DNA from 2 places in the Halalkalibacter sp. HAAS-P013 genome. Region 1 is predicted to be linked to the other one. Evidence: predicted binding sites of a transcription regulator. Region 1 holds the regulator's gene; the other holds the start of a gene.
What was found. The regulator Rex, encoded in region 1, represses fermentation and respiration genes when NADH is low (regulators of the CRP and FNR family bind a similar motif). The targets are predictions, from matches to a motif close to TTGTGAAATATTTCACAA.

Region 1 (5,950 bases):
CCTTTGTTTGAACATGATTTATTTTTTCTTTTTTACGTCGTTGCTGTGATTGGACTTTATAGTTTATTAGGAGGACGGTCACAAATAGGATTACATTTTACTCATCCTGTACTTTGGGTTTTTGTTGTGTATGCCTTTATTAAATGGAATCTTGATCGGAAACATGCAACGAAGGAACAAGAGTAGCGATGTGCGGAACCGTAACTACGTAATCGCAGCGCGCAGTCATTTTGACTGGGCGTTTTTTTCATTTTAAAATAAATGTTTGATTAATTGAGCAAGATGACAAAATAAAGGCGGGAGTTGGTAATGAATGATCTCTAAAGTCCTTCATCCTTTTGCTTGGATATATAATTTGGACTAACAAAAAAGAGAGACGAAAACCGATGGTGTTCGTCTCAATAAGCACTTTCTCTCTATCGAACCATTTTAATCATGACTACTACTTCGGATGTAGTTTTAACGCGGAGAAGGTATACAGAGGGGTTGACCCCTCTACTCCTGCAGTTCCTCCCATTCTTCCATGAGAGCTTCAATTTCGGTTTTTGCTTCATCAATTTCAGTTTGAATGGTTTGCGCTTTTTCGTGATCTGAATAAATAGAAGGATCACAAAGGTCTTCTTCTTTCTGAGCCATTGCCATTTCCAATGAGTCAATTTGCTTTTCGATTTCCTCAATTCTGCGTTGGCGCTGACGTTCGGCTTTTTTTGCCTCTTTGTCTTGTTCGTATGAGCGCTTATCTGCTTGTGTTCCAGCCGTTGTTTGGGTGGAGTTTGTTGCGTTCTCTTGTTGGCTTAGCAATTCACGTTGTTCCGTCTCATTTTTCTTTTCCACATAATAATCATAATCGCCAAGATAATTCGTGATCTGTCCTTCTTCTAGCTCAGCCATCCTTGTAGCAATGCGATTTAAGAAATAGCGGTCATGAGAAACAAATAACAAGGTTCCTGGATAATCGATTAGAGCATTTTCTAAAATTTCTTTTGCATCAAGATCCAAATGGTTTGTTGGCTCATCGAGAATTAGGAGATTTGCTTTTTTCATCATTAATTTTGCAAGGGCAAGTCGCGCTTTTTCTCCTCCACTTAACGTAGAAACAGGTTTTAGTACGTCATCACCGCTAAAAAGAAAGTTACCTAATACCGTTCTGATTTCTTTTTCGGGTAAGAGATTATGGTCATCCCACAGCTCGTGTAAAACGAGCTTGTTAGACTTTAGATTAGCTTGTTCTTGGTCATAATAACCGACTGTCACATTACTACCGAAGCGAATAACCCCATCTTTTAATGGAATATCTTTCATTAGTGCTTTTAGAAGTGTTGATTTCCCAGCGCCATTTGGCCCGATGAGTGCCACACTTTCTTCTCGATCAATCGAAAGGTTTAAATTTTGAAAGATCGTTTCATTACCATAAGCAACATGAAGATCAGTTGCACGGATAACCTCTTTTCCGCTTTGACGTTTAATCGCAAATGAAAAAGAAGCTGATTTCTCTGATCCAGCGGGACGGTCTAGTAAAGTCATTCGTTCGAGTTGTTTCCTACGACTTTGTGCTCGCTTCGTTGTCGAAGCTCTAGCAATGTTCCGTTGAATAAAGTCTTCTAACTTAGCGACTTCATCTTGTTGTTTCTCGTATTGTTTTAACTCGAGTTCGTAACGTTTTGCTTTTTCATCAAGATAAGCACTATAATTTCCTATGAATTTGGTTGATTTTGTTCGGGAGATTTCGATCACTTCTGTCACAATTTTATCTAAAAAGTAGCGGTCGTGGGACACGATAAGAATCGCACCCTTATAACCAACCAAATATTGTTCAAGCCAAGTAAGAGTTGCAATATCTAAGTGGTTGGTTGGTTCGTCAAGAATAAGAAGATCTGGCTTTGTTAACAATAACTTTGCTAACGCTAGTCTCGTTTTTTGACCACCACTTAATGTAGATATTTTTGTTTCGTAATCAAAGTCACCGAAATTCATCCCTGCAAGGACACCGCGAATGTCAGCTTCATACTGATAACCACCCTTATCTTTAAAAGTGATTTGAAGCTGATCATATTCTTTTAAAAGCTTGTTGTAACGAGTTTCGTTCTCGAGCAAGGAGGGATCAGACATTTGTAATTCCATGTCCCGAATTTGTTTTTCCATTTTACGTATAGGAGCAAAAACGGTTAACATCTCTTCCCAAATGGATAACTCTGATTCAAGGCCAGTATTTTGAGCAAGGTAGCCAAGCTCAGTTCCTTTTGGCATCATAACTTGTCCACTATCATAGGAAAGTTGCCCTGCAATTATTTTTAGTAATGTTGACTTACCTGCACCATTTCGTCCAACTAGGGCAACACGCTCCCCGGTTTGGATATCTAATTTAATATTTGTTAAAATGGGATCAATCCCAAAAGACTTACAAACATTATTACATTGTAAAATAATCATGGATTTCATTCCTAACTAATAAAATCTTTTCCTATAAAAAAACGTTTTTCATTAATAAAATGCGCCCAAAGTGGCAACGGCTCCACACGCCGTACGTATTTTGAGAAGAGCACTCAAAATACTAAAAAGAAAACGGCGGCTCTGTTTATTGCTAAGAGGTAACACCAAAAGGGAAAATGGCTCTTATCTAAAAAAAGTGGATACCGATTGGCAATGGCTCCGCGCGCCGTACGTATTTTGAGAAGAGCACTCAAAATACTAAAAAGAAAACGGCGGCTCCGCTCATTGCTAAGAGGTAACACCAAAAGGGAAAAGCGTCCTTTTGGTGTTACCTCTTAAGTGTATCGTAGAATGCATCTTTCAACAACTTCATGAACAGATGTGTGAAACGATTACAAACTCTGTGAAATGGTGTACAATAACGGTAGTCTTGAATTGCTAACTTAACGATGGTAGGAGGGAGGCAATGGATGAAAATTGATCAAACGAAGATACCTCAAGCAACAGCGAAGCGGTTGCCGCTTTATTATCGTTTCTTAGAAAATTTGTCTGCTTCAGGTAAGCAACGTGTCTCATCGACTGAATTAAGTGATGCAGTGAAAGTGGATTCGGCTACGATAAGACGTGACTTTTCTTATTTTGGAGCGCTAGGAAAAAAAGGCTATGGGTATAATGTGAATTATTTACTTTCTTTTTTTCGTAAAACGCTAGACCAAGATGAGTTGACAAAAGTTGTTCTTGTTGGTGTCGGGAATTTAGGAACGGCATTTTTACAATACAATTTTTCAAAAAATAATAACACAAGAATTGTAATGGCTTTTGATGTTGATGATCATAAAATTGGTGAGGAAATAGGCGGCGTAACGGTTCATCATCTAGGTGATCTTGAGAAAGTTATTGACCCAGAAGTAACGGTTGCCATTTTGACGGTGCCACAAGTTGCAGCACAGAAGATTGCAGATCAATTAGTCGCTGCAGGGATACAAGGGATATTAAACTTTACACCAGCTAGACTCGACGTACCGGAAACTGTACGCGTCCACCATATTGATCTTTCGGTTGAGCTACAAGCATTGGTTTATTTTTTAAAACATTACCCTGTGTAGCTTCTGTTTAAATAGGAGTGGTTTTCTCACACGGACGTGTAGCACGAGAAGCCATTGCCTTCTAATTGAACACACTCTATAATGAAAATAGGACAAGGAGGTGCTACCTATGGGTGGATTAGGAGCAGGCAGCATTGCATTGATTGCAATCGTTGCGTTACTAATTTTTGGTCCAAAGAAGTTGCCAGAGTTAGGAAAAGCTGCTGGGAATACATTACGTGAATTTAAAAACGCAACAAAAGGCTTAGCAGACGAAGATGAGAACAAGAAAAAAGATAACGATAAAGCCTAAGTAGGAAGGGTCTATAAATGGAACAAAGAGACATGTCGGTAATGGACCACATCGTGGAGCTTAGACGAAGAATTATTATAACTTTAGTCTTCTTCATCGTGGCACTAATTGCCGGCTTCTTTTTAGCTACACCGTTAATAACATACTTGCAAAGCACACCTACTGCTCAAGACTTGCCAATGAATGCTTTTAAGATGACGGATCCGATTCGGATATTTATGACATTTGCTTTTGCAAGTGCGCTCATTATCACGTTTCCAGTCATCTTGTATCAGCTTTGGGCGTTTGTTAGTCCTGGCTTACATGAGAAGGAACAAAAGGCTACACTTGCCTATATTCCGTTTGCTTTCATATTATTTCTAGCTGGTCTTTCGTTTTCGTACTTTGTTCTTTTCCCCTTTATCGTTCAATTTATGGGGAGTTTGTCAGAACGATTAGGAATTACTGAGCAGTATGGGATTAATGAATACTTTTCGTTTCTCTTTCAAGTAACGTTGCCATTTGGATTGTTATTTCAACTTCCTGTTATTGTGATGTTTTTTACCCGGTTAGGGATGCTAACACCGAGTTTACTAGCGCAGGTAAGGAAGTTTGCTTATTTCGTTTTGCTTGTAATAGCTGGTTTTATAACACCGCCAGAGATTTTGTCTCATTTGATGGTGACTTTGCCGTTATTGCTTCTTTATGAATTTAGTATCTGGGTGTCTTATCTGACCTATCGAAAAGTTCAAAGGTTGGAAAGAGAACGAGAAGAAAGCATAAAAGAGTGACTTCTGCTGTGATGGAAGTCACTCTTTTTTATACTGTTTTGTGAGATATTGAACATAGTTTGACATGTCTTTAAATAGGGTAGCCAAAAAGGTTGTCCTGTCCTATACTATGAATATAGAAAAGGTTGTGAAAACATTCACATAACAAAAAGGAATATCACAGCCGACTCTAAAAAAACATCAACTACTTCACTAATTCATGTGAAGTGTTGAACAAACAAAGAGCAAATAGAAGGAGGACTTACAATGATCGGTCAATTTTTCAGAGAAAACAAATATGTCGCGGGAGTATGGTTGTTCTTACGAGTATATCTAGGATGGTCTTGGTTAACAGCAGGATGGGGAAAGGTGACTGGAGACTTTAACGCAGGAGGCTATTTACAAGGATCCGTGGCAAACCCAGTGATGAGCGGGGAAGCGTTAATGTATCCAAACTACGTATCATTTTTAGAGAGTATAGCGATCCCGAACGCAGATATGTTTAGCTTTATGGTGGCCTGGGGAGAAGTATTAGTAGGATTAGGATTAATTTTAGGGGTATTCACATCAGCAGCAGCTTTCTTCGGAGTAGTAATGAACATGTCATTCTTGTTTGCCGGAACGATTTCTTCAAATCCGTGGATGATCTTAATCTCAATGTTTATTATAGTAGCAGGAGCCAATGCTGGTCGCTACGGTGGAGATAGATGGGTATTGCCATACTTGAAAAGCGTCGTATTTAAAAAGAGAAACAACGAAAATGGATTTGGAGCAGCTGGTAAAGGGTTAAAAGAAGCGATCTAAATGGAAAAAGAGGTAGACTCTAAAGAAAGAAGGGGTTTGCCTCTTATTGGTGGTTCTAGGTCGATCTAAATAGTGTTCCTGCATTAACACTTATGTTATGATACAGCTATAATATTTCGACAGACGAAATGGTGTGGATAACAATGAAAGTGTCAGGAAAGTGGATGGTCGTTGTAGCTGTGCTGCTCGGATCCTTTACAATGATTTTAAATAATAGCATGTTAAATCCAGCTGTACCACAACTAATGAATGTGTTTAATTCAGATGCGGTTGCAACTGGATGGGTTATAACGATATTTATGGTAACAATGGGGATGACCGTACCAGTTACAGGCTATCTCGGTGATCGGTTTGGGAAAAAGAAACTATATATTCTCGGGTTAGCCATTTTTGTGTTAGGCTCTTTACTCGGTTCTCTTTCATGGAATCTGAGTTCGTTAATTATCTTCCGAGGGCTTCAAGGCATTGGTGGTGGAATCATGATGCCTCTTTCTATGGCGCTTATATTCGAAGCTTTTCCTCGAAAAGAACGCGGCTTAGCGACAGGAGTATGGGGCATTTCTGCCATG
Region 2 (5,950 bases), on a different contig from region 1:
TACAAGCCTGGAGAACAAGTAACAGATGCACAAGTTTCTGAAGTTGAGCAGTTGCTTGGTGTTTCGTTACCAAGGAAATATGTAGAATTAATGCAAGAGCAAAATGGAGGAGAGTTAGCATACCGCTATGTGCTCTTTGAAGATGGCGATGCGGCGGTTGTTCCGTATTTTCATGAATTGGAAATGGATCGCGGCGTCGGGTTATCATTAATCTTTGTTGAAGAATGCGGCTTGCCTGATCATCTAGTTTTATTAACTGGAGATTTTCATTCATGGCTCGCGCTAGATTACCGGAATGGAAGGTCAGAGCCTGCGGTTTTGTATGTAGTGGAAGATGAGTCAGGGAATGGGTTGTGGCAAGAACATATTATCGCTAAGAATTTTGATCAATTTCTAGGACGACTTTTTCAAAAATAAAACCGCTCGTTCATCAAAAATCACCTTTTCTACTCTTTGTAGGAAAGGTGATTTTTGATTGTACTTTTTTCAGTGCCTTTAACAATTTACGACACCTTTTTTAAATAGATGGCATTATACTATTAAAAGAGTCACTAACTAAGTCGTTTCTACAAAAAAGTAGAATAATACACAATTTTATCTTGGTTTTTGGTAATATAGTAAATGGAGATAATCAGTCAGTGGCATTCTCAATTTACTAGACATCTTAAGATATTAATAAGTAAGGGGTTTTGAATTTGTTAAAACGAACATATGACATCAAGAATGGAGAATTAAAGCAGGCTATCGAAAAGAGTGGATTAGAGCTACGTGAGTTTGCGACGATGAGCCTTGAAAAAATGAATGTGAAGTCTAAAAAGAAGCGTATTCGACAAAAAGCATTAAAGAGAGCGTTCACTCAAAATGAAGTTGCGAAAGAGATATTATTGATGGTGCAAGGAGGTCAGGAAGAAAGTAAGCAAGAAGAACAAGCAGACGTTCAGTCTGTAGTAAAAACTGAGTCTCATGTATCTGTACGTGGTCTTCCGGTAACATTTCTTTTAAAACTAGGAAAAAAATACTTGAAAGATGAAGATGTTGTTAGATTCTACTATAATGCAGAGAAAGAAGAGTTTTATAAAAACAAGAAATTATTGGAGCAAGTAATTGAAAACAGTTCGAATAACCTCGATTCAAATGAATTATTAGCTTATCAAAGTGACGTAAAGGCAGAACTAGAAAAAAGAGCGAAAAAATAAGATTGTAGCGGGAGTGGACAAGCACCACTCTCGCTTTTTCTATAAAATGGTACTGTATTCTTGTATTCCTTAAGGGAACTATTTACAATAATTACATATGAGATTACAAAGGAGTGTAATGATTTTGGTGAATGTAACTGTAAATTTTATCGAAAACAACAACAAAAAGCCTAAGCCAAATGCTGATAAGATTGCTTTCGGGAGGCATTTTTCTGATCATATGTTTGTCATGGATTATCAAGCAAATAAAGGATGGCATGACCCGCGTATCGTCCCATATGAACCGATCACATTAGACCCGGCTGCCATGATCTTTCATTATGGACAAACCGTTTTTGAAGGATTAAAAGCGTACCGTACACCTCGGGATCGGGTTCTCTTGTTTCGCCCTGAGAAAAACTTTAGACGGTTAAATTTATCAAGTGATCGATTGAGTATTCCAGCAATAGACGAAGAGTTAGCACTAAATTGTTTAAAACAGCTACTTGAAGTGGAAAAAGAGTGGGTACCAAAGGCAGAAGGGAATTCATTATACATTCGTCCATTTATTATTGCGACAGAATCGAATTTAAGTCTTGCACCTTCACAAACATATCAATTCATCATCATTTTATCTCCTGTTGGTTCTTATTACAAAGAGGGGATTCAGCCTGTTCGGATTCATGTCGAAGACGAATATACGCGAGCAGTTCGTGGTGGAACAGGGACAGCGAAAACAGCTGGAAACTATGCAGCTGCTTATAAGGCCCAAGAACGAGCTACAAAAGAAGGATATTCTCAAGTTCTTTGGTTAGATGGAGTTGAAAAGAAGTATATCGAAGAAGTTGGAAGCATGAATGTGTTTTTCAAAGTCAATGGTGAAATCATTACACCAGAGCTAAATGGAAGCATTCTTGAAGGGATTACCCGCATGTCAATCATTGAGGTATTAAAAGATTGGGGAATTCCTGTAACAGAACGAAAGCTATCACTAGAAGAACTATATGAAGCATACGAGCAAGGACAACTAGAAGAGGCATTTGGAACAGGAACCGCTGCAGTTATTTCGCCCGTTGGCGAGTTAAATTGGGGCGCAAGAAAAATGCAAATCAATAAGGGAGAAATTGGTGAATTATCACAGCGCCTATACGATACATTAACAGGTATACAAACAGGGAAGATTGAAGATACATATAATTGGACAATAGAAGTAGAGTAAAAAAAGGGCGTCTCTTGATTTTTAGCGAGACGCCTGTTTTTGTTTGTTGTTAGGAAAAGGATAGAAAATTAAAATGAGCCAAAAGGTAGAGCGTATTGCTAATAATTAAGCAAATCGATAATAAAGCAGCAAAATAGTAGCTAGTACAAATAAAAAGTTCAAGAAAACAAATATCATCTGATCAAGGACAGTTTTGTGAATTTTAACTGGTGGTTTGTAAAATGAGACCCCTTCAATAATGAAGATTATTAAGATAATATGAATCATGAAATGACCAACGACTTCAACCATTCCAAATAAAGTTGTCGTCATAATAAAAATGCCAGTTAAGATAAAAGAAAGCAATCGGTTTAAAATTCCGACGATTAGTAAATAACCGACTACAAATTCGATAAAAGCACTTAATGAAACGAATACTTCCGGTGAAAGGAAAAAAGTTGGAACTTGATGGTTATTTACAATATCAACAGACATTTCAGGGTACACCCATTTTTCAACGGCTACCCAGCAAAGAGAAAGACCTGTTGCTAAATACAAAAAAGGAAAGCTCCATATTTCGTATTTCGTCTTAGTCATGAAAAGAACGAAAATAATCGCTAAATAAAAAGCGTAGTCAAGCATATGAAAAAGTCCGTATTCTACAAGCATAATGCTAAATAGGATCATCATTGTAGCTGCACCTAACTTGGTTCCCAATTGGTGAGGTAATAGTAAAAAGGCAATGGCCATCCAACTTATAACAGTTATTAAAGTTGAATAGTGAGTGAGCTCGGGTGCAAATAGAGACCCAGTAAGTACTTGAATGGTCAATGCTACGGCAGTTCCATACTGTAAAATAGACGTAGAGTATTTACGATAACTTTCTAATTTAATATCAATCTTTTGTAGCTGTCTCCAAACCATTAACTTTGGCAATACTTGAGGAAGAATAGCTAAAACAACTGCTGTAATAATAGTGATAAACATAAACAACGGGTTAATAATATTTTCAATCGATTCTTTTTGTGGCTCTAATTCTGTGAACCATTTCACATGAGCTTCTGCAAAAAAAGGAGTTAGAACAAATATAATAAGTAATAGAGCAAAGATGATTTTTTTAGTCATGTTGCACCTCTTTAGAAAAAAAATAGTGTAATAATGAAAGCTCGTTATTTTGAAGACTTTCATAGGATAACATAGAACATTTAACTTTGTGAAGTGTTTAACAAAGTTTTGGTGGGGCTTAAGATAACTTACACTTAATTTTGTCATATTTTCAGTTAGGTGCGATAATAAGAATAAATACTAGAGCCTTTGGAGTTGCACTAACTGGGGTAATGCTCGTTTGGAAAAAACACCTTGTTCCTGAAATGAGCTATCGAAATATTTGGTTAGGGTTTTCGATATTATTGTTGTTATCATTTATTACCTTTGCTTTTTATTATAAGAAATCAAAAGAAGGATAAATTAAATGGGTAAAAGAATTCACCATCACATGCATTTTTTTCAAGTGATTCCACATCCTAATATTGTAAGCACGTTGAAACAGAAAGGATGACGACATTGGACTCTAACTTAGGGTATTTACGTGAATCATTATCCAACCATCTTGATAATCATCAAATTTGTCAAAGAATTTATCATAAGTTAGAAACGAAACAATACAAAGATGAAGATGAATTTGTAAGGGATCTTGAAGATAACGAAGCGACGATTTTGAATTTAGTTTTGCAATATGAATTGGATTATGCTAAGAATGAACAAGATGAAAAACGGGTCGAACAATTAAATGGTGTTTATGAATTATTAATTTGAAGCGACGCTATTCGCGTTGCTTTTTTACATGGGTTACATGTTTAATCTAGCTTTTGGTAAATTGTTCTGAAATCGAGTATAATAGAGTAGACAAAGTTGTGAAAGGGAAGAACGTCTATGAATATCTCATTTTTCTTAGTGCCAAAAGCAGAAGTAGCCTATTTAGATTTAGACTCAACGATGAGACAAGCGTTAGAGAAAATGGAATTTCACAAGTACTCTGCTGTCCCTATTATTGATCGTCACGGAAAGTACGTTGGTACTTTAACAGAAGGTGATCTACTGTGGCAAGTAAAGGATATCCAATCGTTTACGTTAGAGCTTGCTGAACAAATTCAGTTAAAAGATATTGCAAGAAAAATGAAAAACAAACCTGTTCGAATTGAATCTAAAATGAAAGATCTATTAACACTAGCCATATCACAAAATTTTATCCCAGTGGTGGATGACCATGGAATCTTTATCGGAATTATTAGAAGAAGAGAAATTATCGAATATTATGCAAACTCTGTTGAACAAGGGAACACTGGTAACGATAATATAATAAATTAGAAGAGAGGGAGGATGTTCGTGTCTTATTTTGCTGCTATTTTATTAATGGAAAAACCAGAATTGAATGCTACATATCGTGCTGAACATTTAGAGTTTCTTGAAAAGCTCGAAGGAGAAGGGAAAATCTTTGCAAAGGGTCCTTTTACAGATGGTGCAGGGGGACTTGTTATATATAAGGCCGATTCATTGGAAGAGGCTAAACAATTAGCTGAAAAAGATCCTTATGTAATAAAAGGCGTGAGGAGCTTACATTTACATGAATGGGGAATGGTTCAAGTTTAATGTGATACACGTAAAAGGTAACCAATCAAAAATTGGTTGCCTTTTCTAATTAAGTCACCTTTGACAAATCATGTTTTTTTTAAGATAATTATCTATTGACTTATTTATGATACGGAGGCCTTTTTTTGAAAACAAATACTCAGTTACCATTTTCCTACGATAGGAGCCAGCCATTTTTTGAGAAGTTAAATGAATGGATTGGAGATGTATTTTATGATATTTTGCCCGAAGCTGGACTAGAGCTTAGGGACGAACAAATCTATATGGCATTTCAAATTGAGAAAGCATTTATCGATAAGAAGATCATGTTTGCTGAAGCAGGTGTAGGGACAGGTAAAACAATCGCCTATCTTCTCTATGCGCTTTGTTATGCTAGATACATGAGAAAGCCGGCGATTATTGCTTGTGCTGATGAATCACTCATTGAGCAGTTAGTCAAAAAGGGTGGGGACATTGATAAGCTTTCTAACATTTTAGGTTTAACCATTGATGTGAGATTGGCGAAGTCAAAAGGTCAATATCTTTGCTTGCAAAAGCTCGATAAGGAACGATCAAAAGACGAGTATGATGAAATATATGATGACATTCATGTGGACCTTCCTGCTTTCGTCCATTCAAATCAAACGTTGCAATCATTTCACCATTATGGTGATCGTAAAGAATACGCACATTTAAGTGATCAAGAATGGAATAGAATCGGATGGGATTCGTTTCAAGATTGCTTCGTTTGCGATAAACGTCATCGCTGTGGACAGACACTTTCACGCGAGCACTATCGTAAATCTACAGATTTGTTAATTTGTTCTCATGATTTTTACATGGAGCATGTTTGGACATATGATTCTAGAGTTCGTGAAGGTCAACTTCCTCTTTTACCTGAAGCGAGTACGGTTATTTTTGATGAGGGTCATTTGCTTGAAGTTGCTGC

Region 2: AC1FXP_RS00100 (DoxX family membrane protein) is a predicted target of Rex. The motif match lies at 3,585-3,602, and genes of this name have one in related genera.

The regions. Positions count from the first base shown of each region.
Region 1 is NZ_JBWQTU010000024.1:17,161-23,110, forward strand. It holds gene AC1FXP_RS21505 (hypothetical protein) at 1-186, shown strand, start outside; gene AC1FXP_RS21510 (ABC transporter ATP-binding protein) at 496-2,430, opposite strand; gene AC1FXP_RS21515 (redox-sensing transcriptional repressor Rex) at 2,901-3,536, shown strand; gene AC1FXP_RS21520 (twin-arginine translocase TatA/TatE family subunit) at 3,646-3,828, shown strand; gene tatC (twin-arginine translocase subunit TatC) at 3,846-4,598, shown strand; gene AC1FXP_RS21530 (DoxX family protein) at 4,845-5,381, shown strand; gene AC1FXP_RS21535 (MDR family MFS transporter) at 5,525-5,950, shown strand, end outside.
Region 2 is NZ_JBWQTU010000001.1:13,280-19,229, forward strand. It holds gene AC1FXP_RS00085 (SMI1/KNR4 family protein) at 1-417, shown strand, start outside; gene AC1FXP_RS00090 (hypothetical protein) at 696-1,196, shown strand; gene AC1FXP_RS00095 (branched-chain amino acid aminotransferase) at 1,321-2,394, shown strand; gene AC1FXP_RS00100 (DoxX family membrane protein) at 2,500-3,498, opposite strand; gene AC1FXP_RS00105 (sporulation protein) at 3,937-4,188, shown strand; gene AC1FXP_RS00110 (CBS domain-containing protein) at 4,306-4,740, shown strand; gene AC1FXP_RS00115 (YciI family protein) at 4,759-5,022, shown strand; gene AC1FXP_RS00120 (ATP-dependent DNA helicase) at 5,148-5,950, shown strand, end outside.